DNA from 4 places in the Terrabacter sp. R4-6 genome. Region 3 is predicted to be linked to each of the others. Evidence: riboswitches for the same ligand, from Rfam matches in the RefSeq annotation. Region 3 holds a riboswitch; each other region holds the start of a gene.

The links. Region 3 has a riboswitch for cyclic di-AMP ahead of ACSSS0_RS06570 (transglycosylase family protein). Riboswitches for the same ligand answer to the same signal wherever they lie in the genome.
Region 1: linked by a shared signal. The riboswitch ahead of ACSSS0_RS13510 (C40 family peptidase) and the one ahead of ACSSS0_RS06570 (transglycosylase family protein) in region 3 are both predicted to bind cyclic di-AMP.
Region 2: linked by a shared signal. The riboswitch ahead of ACSSS0_RS10000 (CHAP domain-containing protein) and the one ahead of ACSSS0_RS06570 (transglycosylase family protein) in region 3 are both predicted to bind cyclic di-AMP.
Region 4: linked by a shared signal. The riboswitch ahead of ACSSS0_RS15825 (C40 family peptidase) and the one ahead of ACSSS0_RS06570 (transglycosylase family protein) in region 3 are both predicted to bind cyclic di-AMP.

The regions. Positions count from the first base shown of each region.
Region 1 is NZ_CP197224.1:2,886,504-2,889,703, reverse strand. Features, by position in the region: gene ACSSS0_RS13525 (SMP-30/gluconolactonase/LRE family protein) at 1-361, opposite strand, end outside; gene ACSSS0_RS13520 (hypothetical protein) at 361-792, opposite strand; tRNA gene ACSSS0_RS13515 (tRNA-Gly) at 902-975, shown strand; gene ACSSS0_RS13510 (C40 family peptidase) at 1,058-1,501, opposite strand; cyclic di-AMP (ydaO/yuaA leader) riboswitch at 1,611-1,753, opposite strand; gene ACSSS0_RS13505 (FBP domain-containing protein) at 2,172-2,666, shown strand; tRNA gene ACSSS0_RS13500 (tRNA-Gly) at 2,768-2,841, shown strand; gene ACSSS0_RS13495 (hypothetical protein) at 2,961-3,176, opposite strand.
Region 2 is NZ_CP197224.1:2,126,637-2,129,836, reverse strand. Features, by position in the region: gene ACSSS0_RS10005 (alkene reductase) at 1-859, opposite strand, end outside; gene ACSSS0_RS10000 (CHAP domain-containing protein) at 1,154-2,032, opposite strand; cyclic di-AMP (ydaO/yuaA leader) riboswitch at 2,037-2,226, opposite strand; gene ACSSS0_RS09995 (sortase domain-containing protein) at 2,522-3,200, opposite strand, start outside.
Region 3 is NZ_CP197224.1:1,392,163-1,395,362, forward strand. Features, by position in the region: partial or broken gene ACSSS0_RS06560 (IS481 family transposase) at 1-319, opposite strand, end outside; tRNA gene ACSSS0_RS06565 (tRNA-Thr) at 432-504, opposite strand; gene ACSSS0_RS06570 (transglycosylase family protein) at 665-1,315, opposite strand; cyclic di-AMP (ydaO/yuaA leader) riboswitch at 1,319-1,492, opposite strand; gene ACSSS0_RS06575 (serine/threonine-protein kinase) at 1,838-3,200, opposite strand, start outside.
Region 4 is NZ_CP197224.1:3,377,292-3,380,491, forward strand. Features, by position in the region: gene ACSSS0_RS15815 (MFS transporter) at 1-1,000, shown strand, start outside; gene ACSSS0_RS15820 (iron-dependent transcriptional repressor DtxR) at 1,030-1,725, shown strand; cyclic di-AMP (ydaO/yuaA leader) riboswitch at 1,933-2,108, shown strand; gene ACSSS0_RS15825 (C40 family peptidase) at 2,111-2,887, shown strand; gene ACSSS0_RS15830 (DsbA family oxidoreductase) at 2,985-3,200, shown strand, end outside.

The sequences.
Region 1 (3,200 bases), 1.5 Mb from region 3:
CCGCCCAGAGGCGGCCGAGGCCGTCGACCCCGCCCTCGTTCATCCGGACGGACGGGTCGTCCCAGAGGTCGAACCACGGGGTGGGTGCGCCGTCCGGCTCGTCCGCGCGCGCCAGCCCGCGCTCGGTCGCGACCACCCATCCGCCGGGCCGGCGGGGCCGCACGAACGCTGCGACGTCGCCGACGTGCAGGCGGTCGACGGAGCCGTCGGCACGCAGGGTCAGCACGTCACCGGCGAGGAGGTCGACCCAGCGCAGACCGCCCCACGTCGGCGACCAGACAGGTCCCTCGCCGTGGTAGCAGAGGGCATCGGTGACCTGCTCGAGCTCGCCCGTGACGACCGGGCCGCGGTCGGCGGCCATCAGTCCCACCACACGCCGACGTAGTGGTGGCCCTCGGGGACGACCGGTCCGTCGACGAGCCACTCCGCGCTCGCGGCGGGGCCCCCGCTCGACTCGGTGTCGGCGTCGATCGTCATGGCGTCGACCTCCTCGGGCAGCAGCGTCGTGATGACGGCCACCCCACTGGCATACGGCCACTCGTCGTCGGGGAAGTCCTGGAACTCGAGCACGTCGAGCTCGACCCGGACGTCGTGGACCTCCGGGTGGTCGCGCAGCTCGAAGAGCACCCGGCGCACCGTGTCGAGCGGCATGTCCTCGGGACGGTTCGGCGCGATGCACCACTCGCAGTCGTTGCCCTCGAAGAACTGCTCGAGGGTGACGGCCACCTGGGCACTCGCCCCACCGCGCTCGCGGACGTAGTCGACGAAGGCGGTCTGCTTGGCGAGATCCATGACGGTTTCGGCCCCTGGGGTCGCGTTCCTGGCACTGGCGCGGTGTCGGCTACACTGACGCCGCGTGCCGCCTTGCGGACCCTTCGCGGGGCACCTCCGGGCGGCCCGTGCGAGCGTAGCTCAATGGTAGAGCGCCAGCTTCCCAAGCTGGATACGCGGGTTCGATTCCCGTCGCTCGCTCCACACGGCACGAGGGCCCCGACCGTATGCCGGTCGGGGCCCTCGTGCGTCACGGCCGTCGGGGCCGTCGGTGCGATCGATGGGGTCAGGGCATGCGGCCCGCGACCCAGCTCGTCGTCCAGATCCTCGAGAGCTGGACGCGCTGGCCGGGCTTGGGCGAGTGCCAGACCTTCCCGTAGCCGGCGTAGATGCCGACGTGGTAGGCCCGACCTCCGGACATGAAGAAGATGAGGTCGCCCTGCTGGAGGTTCGACTTGCTGATGCGGACGCTGGCGAGCCTCTGGGCGTTGGCCGTGCGGGGGACGCCGACGCCGAGACGGGTGCGGTAGGTGTAGTAGACGAGGCCGGAGCAGTCGAACGCCGACGGCCCCGCCGCGCCGTAGCGGTACGGGTCGCCCTGCTGGGCGGCCGCGACCTTGACGGCCGTCCGTCCTCGCGCGGCTCGCACGGCGGCCGAGACGTAGGCGACCGGTTTGGCCTTGATCGTGACGGGCGCGGTGCCCGCGCTGGGGGCCGCCTGGTGCGTCACCGACGATGTCGGGGCGCTACCCGTCCCGACGAGGAGGGCGGCTGCGAGAAGTGGCGTGATCGCCAGGGACTGCAAGGGAATTCGGCGTGCAAGGGTAGAAGTGGGCATGGTGGATTCCTTCCCACGCCTGTGAGGTGAGCTGTCGGGTTCGGGCGGAAGATGCCCGGCCGCTGATGCGGCTTCACCCCAAGGACCGGCTGGCCGGCCCGAAAGTGGGTCCCCCACTCCTGTCCGTTATTGCGTGGCTGCCCCACCGGTGGACAGGACTCGGCGTCCGGTGGGCCGCTCGGGGGAGACCCCGGGCGATGAGCATCCATCGACGGTGACAGACAGGTCACGAAAAGGTCGCGAAACAGCAGATTATGGCAATAGTTGACAGGTCAAATGCCGCCTCGGCGGACATTCGACACATCAGCGGAGGCTGGAGGGGCACCCCCGGGCGGCCCACTGCATACGCCCTGGGGGCCGGGCGGCCGGATATTCGGTGGACCATGGGTACGCCGTGACGCACCATGGACGCTGCTCCGTCGGAGCACGTCAGTCGTCAGCGGGGAGGCCCGCGGAGAGGTGGGTGGCCGTCATGGCCTGCTCAGCGGTCACGGTCCCGCTCCACCTCCCCCACCCCGGCTGACCGGGTCACCCGGTCCTGCCCGACTGACAGGAACAGACCGTGAAACCATTGACGGACAACGAGATCCGCGCCTCCTTCGTCAACGCCTCCCGGCGTGAGGCGAAGCAGGCCACCCTTCCCGCCGACCTCGACCTCGGCGCCCGATGGGAGTCGCTCGACTACTTCGGCTGGGTCGACCGCAGCAACCCGCAACGGGCGTATGCCGTCGTCCCCGTCGACGACGAACCCGTCGGCTTCCTCCTCCGGACCGCAGAGCGGACGCGCAAGGCGAGCGCGATGTGCGCGTGGTGCGAGGACGTCTTCGCGACGAGCGAGGTGGCGCTCTTCGTGGCCCGCCGGGCCGGGGCGTCCGGCCGCGAGGGCAACAGCCTCGGCACCCTCGTGCACGCCGACTTCAGCTGCTCGACGCACGTCCGGCGCCTGCCGAACGGCATGGAGGGCGGCCTCGACCCGCTCGCCCTCGTCGAGCGACGCGTCGAGGAGCTGCGGGCTCGGTCGTCGGCCTTCGCCCGCCGGCTGCGCGACGGCTCGTGACTGCCGGCTGATCTGGAGCGGACCTGAACAGCCCGGCGACGCGCCGCCGCACGTCCGTTTGGACGACGCACCCCGAGTCTTGCTACGGTTGGCGACGCCTCGCAGGCGTAGTTCAGTAGCAGAACAGCCTTCTTCCAGAAGGAAGACGTACGTGCAATTCGTGCCGCCTGCTCCAGTCCAGAAGGGCCCGGTCACCGCGACCGGGCCCTTCTGCTGTCCGAGCACAGGTGCCGTCCGGGCAGGCATGCCGTCCAGCCCGGACCCGCGCGCCGCGTCGGCAGCCGCTCAGCGCGGTCAGCGCTCGTTGCCGCGCCGGTAGTTGCCGGTCGCCCGGGCCAGGGCGTGCTGGACGGCGTCCTCGTCGTCGCCGTCGAGCACCCGGTCGAGCCGGCGGGCCGCGGCGCCGGCGATGACGGCGACGAGCCGTCCCCCGCGGGTCACCCGCACCTGGCCCGAGGCGGTGCGCTGCCAGCCGAAGGGGTCGTCGACGAGGCGGTGGCGGGCGTCCATGGCCCCATCCCAGCGGGTCCCGGC
Region 2 (3,200 bases), 730 kb from region 3:
TGAGGATGACCGGGCCGTCGAAGCGCTTGCGCAGGTCGCGGACGAGGTCGGACTCCGGGTCGCCGAGGATGCTGAGGTAGGCGAGCCCGAGCGGCGCGATGCCCTCGACGAGCGACTCGTAGGTCGCGGCCGTCTCGGCCTCGTCCTCCTCGAGGACGCCCTGGATGTTGTGCGAGGGCGAGATGCGGATGCCGACGCGGTCGGCGCCGATCGCCTCGGCGACGGCCTTGGTGATCTCGACCGTGAGGCGGGCGCGGTTCTCGGGCGAGCCACCGTAGGCGTCGCTGCGCTCGTTGCTCGACGGCGCGAGGAACTGGTGCGGCAGGTAGCCGTTCGCGGCGTGGACCTCGACACCGTCCAGCCCGGCCGCGACGGCCTGGCGCGCGGCGTGCGCGAACTCCGCCACGAGCGCGGGGATCTCGTCGGTCGTCAGGGCCCGCGGGACGGCATACGCCTGCTGACCCTTCGGGGTCACGATCTCGCCGGGCGCGGCGATGGCGCTCGGCGCCACGCTCTCGAGCCCGCCCTTGTTGTCGGGGTGGGCGATGCGGCCGGCGTGCATGAGCTGGACGACGACGTGGCCGCCACCCGCGTGGACGGCGTCGGCGACGAGGCGCCAGCCGGCGACCTGCTCGTCCGAGTGGATGCCGGGGGTGTCCAGGTAGCCCTGGCCGACGGCGCTCGGCTGGGTGCCCTCGGTGATGATGAGGCCGGCGCTCGCGCGCTGGCCGTAGTACTCGGCGTTGAGCTCGGTCGGCGCCTGGCCCTCGCCCGCGCGGTTGCGCGTCAGCGGTGCCATGACGAAACGCTGGGGGAGGTCCCAGCGGCCGATGCGGATGCTCTCGAAGGCCGTCGACACAGGCCTGCTCCTCACGTCTAGGGGACTGTCGGTGGGTTGGTGGCGCCCACCGACGATCGGTGGAGCCTTCAACTACCTAGGCGACAAGGAGGGCAGGCGGTCGATCATTCCCGGGTGTCCAGGGTTGGGGGTGTGGCCGATCCCACGCGGGCGTCGGGTGCCCGGCCGGCCGGTGCGGGTAGGCCGCGTCGTCCCGGGCATGCCGAAGGGGAGGATGCGCAGGCATCCTCCCCTTCGTACGCGCTCACCTCGCGGAGAACTCCGCGGTGGTCGTCGTGACGACGACCCGGTGGGTCACGGCGCGTAGATGTACTTCATGCCGGGACCGTCGGTCAGCGTGCGCGTGTTGTAGTTGTACGCACCGGCGAGGGCGTTCATCTCGATGATCGTCACCTCGTTGCCGTTGACCGCGGTCACCCAGGCGACGTGGCCGACGCTCGAGGAGCCGTGGACGCCGGGCTCCATGACGAGGATGGAGCGCGTGCGCGGCGTGCCGCTCACGGTGTAGCCCGCGTTGGCGGCGCCGGTGTCCCAGACCATCGCGTTGCCGGTCCAGCCGCCGGGGTAGTAGCCCTCGGACTGGTACCACTTGTTGAGGGCGCCCCACGTGCACTGGCCGTCGGTGGCCCAGTTGGACGAGGCGCGCATGCCGGAGGAGGCGCTCGGGACGGAGCCGTTGCTGCTCGACTTCGACGAGGAGGTGCTCGTCGTCAGCGTCTTGCGGGTCAGGTCGCGCGAGGCGCGCTGGGCAGCGGCCTTGCGCTCGGCGGCGGCCTTGGCGGCAGCGCGCTCGGTCTTGACCTTGACGTCCTCGATGACCTGCGGCTTGGCCGGCTTGGCCGTGCGCTGGGCGACGGCCTTCTGCACGGCCGGCGCGTAGCCGATCTTCGAGAGCGCGGTCGACGCGACCGGGGCGGCGGCCGTGGACGGGCCGACAGCGGCCGGGGCCGCGGCGTCGACGCCGGCAGCAGCCGCGACCTCACCCTGAGCGGGCGAGAGGGTGTCGGCGCTGGCCGGGTTGGCGAAGGTGGCGACGAGTCCACCGGTGGCGGCGACGACGGCGCCCGCCTTCATGGCCGGCTGGGCCGACTCGCGGGCGAGGAGCTTGAGCTCGTTGAGGGGGTTGTGGCGGCCTGGCGCACGATGGCGACCGCGGATGTTCTCAGTGTTCACGCGTGTTACCTCTCCGCGCCTACGAAGTTAGCTGTCGGGTTCGGGCGGAAAGGTGCCCGGGCCACCCCCGCTTCGTGACGAGGTCACGTGGCGGTTCGGTCTTCACCCCAAGGACGTCCGAAGTCGTTGCGCCGGACGCCCGGAGAAACGTGTGGTTCCTCCGCTCCCGTCACAAGGTTTGATCTCTCTCGTCAGGCGGTGACAGGACTAGGCGGTCCACCTCACGAGAGCCCGACCAGGTGGCCGGACTCCCGGAAGACTAGACGAGGCGACTGGCAAATGTCACGCCACGGTAACGACGACGCGCGGCGATCACCCTTGAATGTCCGGTGTGTCCGTCTATACCAACGCTTTACCTTCCGCTGGATGAGACGTGGATCACAGCGCAGGGCGGTGCCCGACAAGTCCCCCACGGGTACGCCGCGGGGTCCCTCGGTGAGGCCCCCCCCGGCGAACCTCGGGTCGGTGCTGGTGGAGCCGCGCGGCGGCTCAGGTGGTGCCCGACAGGTGGCCGAAGACGACGACGTTGTCGCGGTACTCGTTGCGGCTGTCGGTGGGACCGCCGCACGTCACGAGGCGGATCTCGGCCTTGGTGAAGTCGCCCTTGTAGACGAGCTCGGTCGGGAACTGTGACTTCTTGTAGGCCGCCACCGTGTCGACGGTGAAGGTCAGGTGCGAGCCGTCCCGACGCGAGACCTTGACGACGTCGCCGGCCTTGACCTTGCCGAGCTCGTAGAAGATGCCCGGCACCCCCGACGGGGTGTCGACGTGCGCGGCGAGGACCGACGGACCGAGCTGGCCCGGCGTGGGGCCGTCGTCGTAGATCCCGACCTCCTGGGCCGTGCCTGGCACGGAGATCGTCCCGTCGCGCTGGATGCGCAGCGGCACGAAGTGCGACGACCGCACCCCGATCGAGGGGATCTCGATCGACGTCGGCTCGGACGCCTCGAGGAACTCACCGATGCCGCTGCCCTTCGCGTCGCCGCCGGCCGTCCTGCCGGATGTCGGTGTCCCGCCCTGACCGGGGGACGCCGACGGACTCGACCTGGGACTCGACGTGGGACTCGACGTGGGACTGCCGGACGGGCGCGCCGGCGCTGGGGCCGAGGCGGCCCCGCCCGCCGCGGGAGGCGGCGGGCCGGGCGTCCCCGGGTTGCCCCGGAGGCCC
Region 3 (3,200 bases):
TACACCCCCGACTCACTCGCCGACAGGCCCCGGCGTTTCAGCTCGTACACGATCCGGCGAGGACCCCACCCGGGATGCCGGCGTCGCGTTTCAAGGACCGCGACCTCCACGGCCGGGTCCATCTGGTGCGGACAACCGCCGGGCGATGGGACCGGTCGACCAGCCCCTCGAGGCCATCGTGTTCGTACCGGGCCAGCCACGCGTGCAGGGTCTGCCTCGAGACACCCCACGCCGCGGCGACCTCGGACACCTGTCGGCCGTCACCGATCACGGCCAGCACCGCCTTGTACCGCTGCTCAGCCACGCTCATCTCCTTCATGAAGAGAGCGTCAAGGATCAGCCGAAGTAGCTGTCAAGCATCACCCGAAACACTGACAAGCATCAGGCGAAGCCCGAACGTCAGGCATCAGGCGAAGTCATACAGGTCAGAGAGCTGGCGAGGGGACTCGAACCCCTAACCGCCTGTTTACAAGACAGGTGCGCTACCAATTGCGCCACGCCAGCACGTCTGGGCGCGAGCGCCGCGGACGGGCGAAAGCGTAACCGAGCCGGACGGCATACGCCCAAACCGCGAGCACGACCCGGCCGCGGAACGACAAGGACGGCCCCGCGCAAACCCAGGGGTTGGTCGCGCGAGGCCGTCCGGCACAGTTCTATCAGGAACTCACGGGAGTCGCAGAGTCTGGCCCACGAAGATGAGGTTCGGGTTGGTGACGCGGGCGCCGTTCGCCTTCCAGAGCGCCTTCCAGCCGCCGGACACATGGTAGCGCGCGGCGATCTTGCCGAGCGTGTCGCCGCGGTGCACGGTGATCTTGGCGCCCTTGGCGGTGTTCGTGACCGCCGGCTTGGTGGCGTACGTCTTCTTCTTGACGACCTTCTTCGTCGTCACCGGCTTGCGGACGGTCGACCGCGAGACCGGGGTCGTCGTGGCGCCGCCGTTGGCGCGCGTCAGGCCCGCACGCTTCGAACACACCGGCCAGGCGCCGGGGCCCTGGGAGGCGAGCACGCGCTGCGCCACGGCGATCTGCTCGGCCCGGCTGGCGAGGTCGGCTCGCGGTGCGAAAGCGGTGCCGCCGTAGCCGCGCCACGTGCTCTGCACGAACTGGAGGCCGCCGTAGTAGCCGTTGCCGGTGTTGATGTGCCAGTTGCCGCTCGACTCGCACGCGGCGACGCGGTCCCAGACCGACGCGGCCTTGGCCGACCCGCCCGTGGCGATGCCACCGACGATGGTGGCGGCTCCAGCGATTCCGACTCCCGCGATGCGCTGCTTGGCCGAGACCTTCTTGGCCGCAGCATGCTTGGACATGTACTGCATGGGTGATCCTTCCTGACGCGCGCCTGCGGGGTTAGCTGTCGGGTTGGGGCGTCAGGTGCCCCGTCGCGGATGCGACTTCACCCCGAGACCAGATCTCGTCCTCTTGCCATGCGCTCGAACACACATGCACTCACTGGTCACACTGGGTCCCCCGTCCTCGCCCGGCCCACGGATGTGGGCTACATCCCTGGCTGGCGAGGCTCGGCGCGCTCAGGGAAACGGATTGATGGGTGTCCATGTGAAGTTGTGGGAGCGTTCGTGTGGAGCCGGACGCGACGAAGCGACCCGGGAGCCGAGTGGTGATGCTCCCGTTCGACCCGAGAGTCGAGGCCGCCGAGCACTGACGGTACGGGACGTTCCTGCAGCGCACAAGACACGTCGAGATACTTCCGTGATCTTTTTCCCAGCCGTTTGCAGGGGTTGATGCGCTAGGGCCACAGGTCCCGCACAGAGACCGCACGGAGACCGCACGAAGGCCCCACGGACCCGCGAACGGGACCTCGGATCACCGAGACCCGGCGCTCACGGCGCGAACGGGTTGGTCGTGAAGGGGTCCCACGTCAGGCTCGAGCCGTGCTGCAGGGCCACGAGCGCGGCCACGACTCCGAAGACGGCGAGCAGCACGGAGACGATCTGGGTGGTGAGGCCGGCCGGCACGAGCCGCCGCGCCATCGAGCGGGACCCTCGTCGAAGCGAGGCCCCACCGGGGCCCCACCAGAGCATGAGCAGGCCGAGGACGCCGCCGACGGCGAGCGTGATCGGCGCACCGGGCCCGAGGTCGGTGCCCTGCGTGCCGGCGAGGAGCAGGGCGGCGGCGAAGATCCCGGCGAGCGCCACCGCCACGGGCAGGAGCAGGCCGACCCCCGTCGCGATGATGCCGACGACGAGGTGCCACGGGCTCGAGACGACGGCGAAGGGCACGTCGCTGCGCCGTCGGCCGAAGTCGTAGCGGCGCAGGACGAGCGCCGTGACCGAGCGGTCGGTGGCCCGGGCGAGGGCCGAGAGCACGACGAGCACGACGAGGGCGATGCCCGGCCACGCCATGAGCGCACCGACCCAGGCGATCCCGACCGCGGCGAGCAGACCGGTGCGCATCGGCAGGCCGATGCGGGGGTCGCCCTCGCGCTGGACGGGCTCGTCCTCCTCGTCCCACTCCTCCTCGGGCCAGTAGCCCTGCGGCCCCTGCTCGACGTCCTGCCCACCGCGCCCGTGCCGGGCGTCGTAGGCCTGCGCGCCGCCCCAGTCGTCCGGCGAGGCGGGCTCGTCGTCCCAGCCGTGGTCGTATGCCGCCGGGTCGGGATCGGGTGCCCTGGGGCCGGTCGGGGGTGGGGCCCACCGCACCGGACTTCCTGTGGTCGAGGCCTCGACGAGGGCGCCGGCTGCCCCGACGGGCGGCATGACGGCGGTGCCGCCGTGCTGGACGACCTGGGTGTCACCGGGCGCCGCAGTGGGGCGGTCGTCGTCCCACGGGTTGCCGCTCGGGGTCGGCACGGTCGCCGCGCGTCCCGCGGCGTAGAGCTCGAGTGCCCCGATGACCTCGTCGGCGTGCGGGCGCAGCCGTGGGTCGGGTGAGAGGGACGCGCGCAGGAGCGGCACGAGGCGCGGGTCGACGCCCTCGAGGTCGACGTCACCGGCACGCACGCGGGTGAGCACGGCGTCCATGCGGGCTCGGCCGAACGGCGGACGACCCGACGCGGCATACGTGATCGTGGCGGCCCAGCCCCACCAGTCGGTGGCGTCGGTGATCGCGGCACCCTCGACGAGCTCGGGCGAGAGGTAGCCCGGCGTGCCCATGACGAGCCCGCCGACGGTGTGGCGCACGTCGTCCTGCAGGTGTGCGATGCCGAAGTCGATGAGCACCGGGTCGCCGTCCTCGATGAGGACG
Region 4 (3,200 bases), 2.0 Mb from region 3:
GCTGCTCGTCGCGGCCCTGATCGAGGCCGCCGGCATGCTCGTGGCGGCCCTGGCCGGCGGTCTCGTCATGCTCTTCGTCGGCGTGCTCGTCATCGGGCTCGCCGGCTCGCTCTTCGGCCTGGCGCGGCAGGCGTACCTCACCGAGGCCGTTCCTGTGGCGATGCGGGCGCGGGCCCTGTCGACGCTCGGTGGCGTGCACCGCATCGGCTACTTCGTCGGGCCGTTCATCGGATCGCTCGTCATCGTCAGGTGGGGCACCGAGGCGGCGTACGCCGTCGGCGGCGTCGCGAGCATCGCGGCGTTCGTCCTCGTCCTCCTCGCGCCGGACATCACCCGTTCGGCGCACCGGGTCGCGGGCGGCGGCCCGCCGCGCAGTGTGGCGTCGGTGCTCCTGCAGCACCGGCACGTCCTGCTGACGCTCGGCACCGGGGCCATGTGCGTGGCCGGTGCGCGTGCCATCCGCGAGGCCCTCGTGCCGCTCTGGGCCGAGTCGGTCGGCTTCTCCCCGGCGCAGACGTCGCTCGTCTTCGGCGTCGCCGGGGCGCTCGACATGGCGCTCTTCTACCCGTCGGGCTGGCTCATGGACCGCTACGGCCGCGTCGCGGCCGCCGTGCCCAGCATGCTCGTGCTCGGCCTCGGCATGATGCTGCTCCCGCTCGCCACGAGCCTCGTGGCCGTGACGGCCGCGGCGACGGTGCTCGGGCTCGGCAACGGCCTGGGGGCGGGGCTCATCATGACCCTCGGCGCCGACGCCTCACCCGCGGACGGGCGGGCGCAGTTCCTCGGCGGCTGGCGCCTCTGCGCCGACGTGGGAAGGGCGGCGGGCCCGCTGGCGTTGTCAGGGCTGAGCGCCATCATGTCGCTCGGCGCCTCCGCCGTCGTGCTGGGCATCGGGGCCGTGGTCGGCGCGGGCTGGCTGCGCGTCTGGGTGCCGCGGCACGACCCGACCCGGGGCGCGAGGACGCGCCGGACGCCGGGCCCGGCGACGGGCGGTCCCTGACCGCTCTCCGATTCTGAGAAGGTATGACCGTGACGGACCTGATCGACACCACCGAGATGTACCTGCGCACCATCTTCGAGCTCGAGGAGGAGGGCATCGTGCCCCTCCGCGCGCGCATCGCCGAGCGTCTCGGCCACTCGGGCCCCACCGTGTCGCAGACCGTCGCCCGCATGGAGCGCGACGGTCTCGTCGCCGTCTCGGGCGACCGCCACCTCGAGCTGTCCGACCACGGCCGGCTCCTCGCCACCCGCGTCATGCGCAAGCACCGGCTCGCCGAGCGGCTGCTCGTCGACGTCATCGGCCTCGAGTGGGAGTACGCCCACGACGAGGCCTGCCGGTGGGAGCACGTCATGTCCGAGAAGGTCGAGCGCAAGATCCTCGGCCTCATCGGGGAGGGCCTCGAGTCGCCGTACGGCAACCCGATCCCCGGTCTCGAGGAGCTCGGGGTGCGCCAGGACGAGGACTTCCTCACCGGCCTCAGCACCCTGACCGCCGCCGTGGGAGCCGCTCCGACCGTCGTGACGATCCGGCGCATCGGCGAGCCCGTCCAGGTCGACCCCGAGGCGCTCGCGCTGCTGACGAGCGCCGGCGTCGTGCCGGGCGCCCGCGTCGAGGTCGTCCGTGACGGCGGTCGGGTCCTGGCCGTCCGCGAGGGCAGCGAGCCCTCCACCGGTGTGTCGCTGCCCGACGACGTGGCCGTCCACGTCTTCTGCCAGGCCGCCTGAACACGCCGTATCCGGCAGGGTTTGCCCCCGTCTGCGGGGTCGTTTTGGCATGCCTTGCCACACCTCGTCCGGCCCGGATCCGAGGTCGCTGAAAATTCTTTGACTTCCGGGAACTCGAAGGTGACAAGGCACAGGTACTTGGGTACGGTGGGCGAACTTGCTCTCCCCGTCGAGTGAGTGCCCCGGGTCGGACCGCCTAGTCCTGCCATCGACCTGAGGCTCAGTACGAACCGCATGGCAGGAGCGGGGGAACCACTTTCTCCGGGCGTCGAGAGACGCCCTCGGGGTGAAGCCCTCCGTGGACCGATCACGGTCCGAGCGAAGGCCGGGCAGTACCTCCAGCCCGAACCCGACAGCTCACCTCGTAGGCGTCGAGAGGTCAAACGTGGCTCAGAACGTTCCCGGGCGCCACCGCGCCCCCGGTCGCTTCAACGCGATCTCGGAGCTCAAGACGATCGCCAAGGAGTCGGCCCAGCCCGCCGTGAAGGGTGCGGCCATCGTCGCGGCCTCCGGTGGCCTCGTCGCCTCGTTCGCCGGCACGGCGAACGCCGCTGACGGTTCGAGCAGCGCCGTCGCGGGTCCCGCGGCCGTCGGCCCCGCCGCCGGCACGCTCAAGGCCGGCAACGCCCTGTCGGCGATCGGCTACGCCAAGCCCGCCCTCAAGCAGGCCAAGGTCAAGCCCGTCGTCATCGAGGACGTCAAGGTCAAGACCGAGCGCGCCGCGAAGAAGGCCGCCGAGAAGGCCGCTGCCGAGCGTGAGGCCGCGCAGGAGCGCGCGTCGCGCTCCGGCTCGACCACGCGCGCCGCCCTCAACGTGGCGCCCAACCCCAGCGCCACCGGCATCGTCGGCATCGCGCAGTCCTTCTTCGGTGTGCCCTACGTCTACGGCGGCACGACGCCCTCCGGCTTCGACTGCTCGGGCTTCACCTCCTACGTCTACCGCCAGGCCGGCATCTCGATCCCGCGCACCGCGTCCGCGCAGGCCGCGGCCTCGACGCCGGTCAGCAACCCGCGCCCCGGCGACCTCGTCTTCTTCGGCTCGCCGATCTACCACGTGGGCATCTACGTCAGCCCGGGCCGCATGATCGACGCCCAGCGCCCCGGCACCGTCATCGGCAACCACTCCATCTGGACGACGCCGTCGATGTACGGCCGCATCTGAGCGGTCACCTCTCACGCCTCACGACGAGCCCCCACCGGATCCCGGTGGGGGCTCGTCGGCTTCCCGGCGACGCGAGCGTCCGTGGTTGACTGAGTCGATGACCGACCACTCAGCCGCCGAGTCCACGACCCTCATCGAGCTCGACATCTGGAGCGACCTGGTCTGTCCCTACTCCTGGGTCGCGAAGCGCCGCGTCGAGGCCGCCGTCGCCGCGTTCGAGCGTCCCCACGACGTCACCGTGCACCTGCGCTCCTTCGAGCTCGACCCCGACGTCCCGGCGGGCGGGTCGGTGCCCGTCAGCGAGCACCTGTCG